One region of the Providencia sp. Marseille-Q8014 genome, then DNA from elsewhere that is predicted to be linked to it. Evidence: predicted binding sites of a transcription regulator. Region 1 holds the regulator's gene; the other holds the start of a gene.

The links. The regulator sigma-54, encoded in region 1, starts transcription at its own class of promoters, with help from an activator protein. The targets are predictions, from matches to a motif close to GTTGGCACANNTTTCGCTNT.
Region 2: the regulator sigma-54 is predicted to act here: its motif matches at 1,826-1,845, upstream of glnA (glutamate--ammonia ligase).

Annotation. Positions count from the first base shown of each region.
Region 1 is NZ_CBCOPT010000001.1:3,516,312-3,519,528, forward strand. Features, by position in the region: gene lptB (LPS export ABC transporter ATP-binding protein) at 1-484, shown strand, start outside; gene rpoN (RNA polymerase factor sigma-54) at 650-2,095, shown strand; gene hpf (ribosome hibernation promoting factor) at 2,118-2,405, shown strand; gene ptsN (PTS IIA-like nitrogen regulatory protein PtsN) at 2,508-2,975, shown strand; gene rapZ (RNase adapter RapZ) at 3,144-3,217, shown strand, end outside.
Region 2 is NZ_CBCOPT010000001.1:294,530-297,746, reverse strand. Features, by position in the region: gene typA (ribosome-dependent GTPase TypA) at 1-511, opposite strand, end outside; gene ACWPW6_RS01285 (PadR family transcriptional regulator) at 933-1,589, shown strand; gene glnA (glutamate--ammonia ligase) at 1,967-3,217, shown strand, end outside.

The DNA of each region.
Region 1 (3,217 bases):
CTATCTGCCTCAAGAAGCCTCAATTTTTCGCCGCTTGAGCGTTTATGATAACCTGATGGCAGTGCTAGAAATACGTCATGACTTAAATTCAGACCAACGTAAAACACGTGCTGAAGAGCTAATGGAAGAGTTTAGTATCACCCATTTGCGCGATAGTATTGGTCAATCGTTGTCAGGTGGGGAACGTCGCCGTGTTGAAATTGCTCGCGCATTAGCCGCGAATCCGAAATTTATCTTGTTAGATGAGCCGTTTGCTGGTGTTGACCCAATTTCAGTATTGGATATCAAAAAAATCATCCAACATTTACGTGACTATGGTCTGGGCGTGTTGATCACCGACCATAACGTGCGAGAAACACTCGATGTCTGTGAAAGAGCTTATATTGTGAGCCAAGGGCACCTGATAGCACACGGAACACCTGAGATGATCCTCGAAAATGAACAAGTCAAACGCGTTTATTTAGGGGAAGGCTTCCGTCTATAAGTTATTAGTCATAGACTCTAAAATAAGTCGAGCATCGCTAGGTGACAGAGACACGATTTGTTGAATGTCTTAATAAATCAGAAAGCAGGTCAACAACATTCGCTAGCGATACCGTCACTGGTTGTATGACAAATATATTTTTGAGATGGAGATAAAAGACCATTCATGAAGCAAAGTTTGCAGCTCAGAATCAGTCAGCAACTTGCAATGACACCCCAACTGCAACAGGCTATCCGCCTGTTGCAGCTCTCTACACTTGAGCTACAACAAGAAATCCAACTCGCTCTAGAAACCAACCCCCTTCTAGAACAAGAAGAAAATGCCAATGAATTAGATTCGCTGGATGACATCGATATCGACACTGATAGTAGCGAAATCGATACCAAAGATGCTCTCGAAAAGGGTGATATGCCCGATGAGCTCCCACTGGATGCCAATTGGGATGAGATTTACACCGCTGGCACACCTTCAGGCACCAGCAACGACTACAGTTTCGATGAATTACCGGTCTACCAAGGGGAAACGACACAAACCCTACAGGACTATTTGCAGTGGCAATCCGAGTTAACTCCTTTTACCGATACGGATCGTGCTATTGCGACAGCAATTATTGATTCTATTGATGATTCAGGCTATCTCACCACATCAATTACCGATATCCATGAAGGTATTGATAATCCTGATATCACTTTGGAAGAAGTGAGCGCGGTTTTAAAACGAATCCAACATTTTGATCCCCTTGGAGTGGCGGCACAAGACCTTAAAGAATGTTTACTCATTCAGCTATCTCTCTATCCGAAAAATACCCCTGGGTTAGAGGAAGCTCGCACGATTATTCGCCAACACATCGATTTACTGGCAAATCGCGATTTTCGCCAGCTCACTAAGCTGACTCGATTAAAAGAAGATGCACTAAAAACCGCTATTGATCTGATATTGACGTTGAATCCCAAACCCGGCCAATCCATCAATACCGGAGAGTCTGAATATGTCATTCCTGATGTTTTAGTGAAAAAAATCAATGGACACTGGCAAGTTGAATTAAATACAGATAGCATCCCTAAACTAAGTATTAACAATCACTATGCTTCACTGATAAAAGATTCAGTAAGCGAAAGTGATTCACAGTATATTCGTAGCAATTTGCAGGATGCTAAATGGCTGATTAAGAGTTTGGAAAGTCGCAATGAGACCTTGTTAAAGGTCGCAACTTGCATTGTTGAACAGCAACAAGAATTTTTCGAACTCGGCGATGAATATATGAAACCCATGATATTGGCTGATATTGCTTATCAGGTCGATATGCATGAATCGACAATATCGAGAGTCACAACGCAAAAATATCTCCATAGCCCTAGGGGAATTTTTGAATTGAAGTATTTTTTCTCTAGCCACGTGAGTACCGATACTGGAGGAGAAGCTTCCTCAACGGCAATACGTGCGTTAGTGAAAAAACTGGTTGCTGCTGAAAATCCAGCAAAACCATTGAGTGACAGTAAATTGACCAGCATGCTGGCCGAACAGGGCATTCAGGTTGCTCGTCGAACTGTCGCTAAGTACCGTGAATCGTTATCTATTCCGCCCTCAAATCAACGTAAAAAGTTGGTTTAATTGACAAAGTAAGGAAGATTGTATGGAATTTCAGATTACTGGACACAATATCGAAGTCACCCCTGCATTGCGTGAAACTGTTGAGAAAAAAATCAAAAAATTGGAGCAATTATTTGATCGTATCAATGGTATTCAAGTCGTTTTAAAAGTTGAAAAAGTTCAGCAGATTGCTGAAGCAACTGTGCAGGTGAATGGTGCAGAACTCCATGCGTCAGCTGAAGAAAACGACATGTACGCAGCAATCGACCTACTGGTAGACAAATTGTCACGCCAGTTAACCAAACATAAAGAAAAACTGAGACAACACTAGTCTATTTATGGTGAAATCACTCAGTGATTTATGACCAATAAATAATTAAAACCAGATAGCGTACCCCGCTATCTGGTTTTGTAGTCCTAAGCGAACAATAAAATGAACAGTGATATAGAAATCCAATTAAGCGCCGTATTATCACCAGCCTGTACACGTAATAACCTTGTCTGTACTAGCAAGAAAAGGGCTCTCGAGATTATTAGTGAACTCGCTGCCGCAGAGTTGGGATTACCGGAAAATACGGTATTTGAAGCATTACTCACCAGAGAAAAAGTCGGAACAACAGGTATTGGTAGTGGGATCGCCATTCCTCACGGTAAGTTAGCAGAAGGTGAACATACGCAAGCTGTTGGCGTTTTTTTGCATCTTGAAGAGCCTATTGCCTTTGATGCCATCGACAATCAACCTGTCGATCTGCTTTTTGCATTACTTGTGCCTGCCGATCAGTGCAAAACACACCTGCACACGTTATCGTTAATCGCCAAAAAATTAGCAGACAAATCTTTTTGTAAGCGTCTAAGATCGGCACAAAGCGACGCTGAGCTATATAGTATTATTACTGAGTAATCTATAATTGAATGACTTTGTCATCACAGGGTTACATGTATATAAAATTTTGATATTTTCTATATAGCTGTACTGACATAAACTGTGATGTTTTAATAAGTAAGCAAAAGTTCGATTCAACTATCGAGATCATATGATCATCGAAAAGAAACAAAAGGGAGTTAGCTCATGGTGCTGATGATTGTCAGCGGCCGTTCCGGTTCGGGAAAATCCGTTGCCTTACGTGCGCTGGAAGATATGGG
Region 2 (3,217 bases), 3.2 Mb from region 1:
CGTTTATTGCAGATGCATAAACAATAGGGAAATCAAGCTGTTCATCCGTTGCACCTAAGTTAACGAATAAATCAAATACTTGGTCAACTACCCAATCAGGACGTGAGCCTGGGCGGTCAACTTTATTGATAACAACAATGGGTTTTAAGCCATTATCAAACGCTTTTTGGGTAACGAAACGCGTTTGAGGCATAGGACCATCAGTCGCATCAACCACCAGCAGAACGCTGTCAACCATTGACATAACACGTTCAACTTCACCACCGAAGTCGGCGTGGCCTGGGGTATCTACGATGTTAATGCGATAGTCATTCCATTTGATCGCGGTGTTTTTAGCAAGGATGGTGATACCGCGCTCTTTCTCCAAGTCATTGGAGTCCATAACACGCTCATCTACAGTTTCACGTTCACCGAACGTGCCTGATTGCTGTAGTAATTTACCAACCAGTGTTGTCTTGCCATGGTCAACGTGAGCGATGATGGCGATATTTCTTAAGTTTTGAATTGACAAGGATTTTTACCGTTTAATTGACAGGAAAGGAATATGCTTTATTGCGCCTAAATCGATATAGGAAGCATACTTTCTACGTTAATTTGCTGTTATTTTACACGTTTTTCCGCACAAGTGGAATAAATGTGAAACCCATCACTGTATAAAAAGTTTTTAACTAAAAAACATTCAGTTGCGTAACAATCGCGGAATATATCAGAAAATAACCCGTATCAGTACTGAAAAACCACAAAGTAGCAGAATAATACACTTTGTACCATTAATTATCCGCCTAAAAAAAGAATAAAAAATAGATTTTTTTGCACAATATCTAGTTTTCGACCCTTTTAATGTGATTTAGATATATCTAAATTGACCAATTAGATATATCTATTTATATTTAACTCAAGCTAATTCGATATATCTAATTAAGGAGGATTATATGCGAATTCATACCTGCCGTCATGTTTATCATTCACGCCATGAAGACGGCCATGGACATCAATGTTGCCACGGCGAAGATCATGGTCATGGTGAAGGTCGTCATTGTCATGGTAAGGGCCGTAGACATGGCGAAGGTCGTCATAAAGGTCGTGGACGTGGATTACGTCGTTTATTCGACCATGGTGATTTGCACATTATGGTGCTGTCATTAGTTGCCAAAAAACCAAGCTATGGCTATGAAATCATTAAAGATATTCAAGAAGCGTCCAGTGGTTTATATGTACCAAGCCCTGGGGTCGTTTACCCAACGCTAACATTACTTGAAGAGCAAGGTTTTCTTGAATCAGAAATAATTGAACGTAATCGTAAAAGCTTCAAAATTACCGCGGAAGGTGCCGAACATTTAAAAGCGAATCAAGAGATTGAGGCCACTATTTTCCGTAAATTAGCCAAAGCTCGCGACATGCAGCACGGCGGTAATTTATCCGAAGAAATCGAAATGGCGGTTCACCGTTTCAAAGCATTATTGCGCCATAAAATGGTGCTAAAGCAACTAAATGAAACCCAAACACGCCAAATCGCACAGATCATTAATGATGCAGTACAGCAAATTGAGCAAGTAAACACATTACTGACTGACAATGTCGATGAATAATGTTGTTATTTAGCCATTTTTATAAAATGAACAGCCTTGGGCTTAGACGTCAAGCACAAGGCTAAATAGCCAATCAATCGACTTTATTACGTCAATTTAAATCCCATCCTAGTCAAATTGCACTACATCTGTGCAATCAAAAAGTAAATTGCACCATATTAGTGCAATTACTGCTGTTTATTTCCTTATCCGTTTGTCATAACGTTGTAATATGCCGTATTTAGGCTATTTTAAAAGTTGGCACGTTTTTCGCTTATATTTTTATGTAAGAAGTGACACCTTGATTAACTGACGCTGAAAAGCCAGAAATAATGGCAAAAAATAATCCAACTGCCTGTGATTATTTTGCAAAACCGACCTGACCAGGAGAGCCGACGATGTCCTCAGAACACGTTTTATCGCTGATAGAAGAGCACAAAATAAAATTTATCGATTTGCGTTTTACTGATACCAAAGGTAAAGAGCAGCACATCACCATCCCTGCTCATCAAGTCAACGAAGACTTCTTTGAAGAAGGCAAAATGTTTGACGGTTCATCGATTGGTGGCTGGAAAGGCATTAACGAATCTGACATGGTGCTCATGCCAGATCCATCAACTGCAATGCTTGACCCATTTTTTGCGGATCCAACATTGATCATTCGTTGCGATATCCTTGAGCCAGGTACCATGCAAGGTTACGACCGTGACCCTCGTTCTATCTCTCAACGCGCGGAAGATTTTTTACGTTCTAGTGGGATCGCGGATACCGTGTTATTTGGGCCAGAACCTGAATTCTTCATCTTTGATGACATCCGTTTTGGTAATAGCATGCACAGCAGCTACTATCATATCGATGATATTGAAGCGGCATGGAATACCGGCACTAAATATGAAGGTGGTAACAAAGGTCATCGTCCAGGCGTAAAAGGCGGCTATTTCCCTGTTCCGCCTGTCGATTCTTCACAGGACTTGCGTTCTGCAATGTGCACCACAATGGAAGAAATGGGCTTAGTGGTTGAAGCGCATCACCATGAAGTCGCTACTGCTGGACAAAACGAAGTGGCATGTCGCTTTAATACAATGACGAAAAAAGCGGATGAAACTCAGATTTATAAATATGTCGTGCATAACGTCGCACATGCTTATGGTAAAACAGCGACCTTTATGCCAAAACCTTTAGTTGGCGATAACGGTTCAGGTATGCACTGTCATATGTCACTGTCAAAAGATGGTATCAACCTATTTGCAGGCGATAAGTACGGCGGGTTATCTGAAATGGCGCTTTACTACATTGGCGGTATTATCAAACACGCTCGTGCGTTGAATGCCTTCACTAACCCAACAACCAACTCCTATAAACGTTTGGTTCCTGGGTTTGAAGCACCCGTTATGTTGGCTTACTCAGCACGTAACCGCTCAGCATCTATCCGTATTCCTGTTGTTGCTAGCACCAAAGCGCGCCGTATTGAAGTTCGTTTCCCAGACCCTGCTGCTAACCCTTATTTGGCGTTTGCTGCCCAGCTAATGGCGGGTCTTGATGGCATCATCAACAAGATCCACCCAGGTGATGCAATGGATAAAAACTTGTATGACTTGCCACCAGAAGAAGCGAAAGAGATCCCAACGGTTGCGGGTTCATTAGAAGAA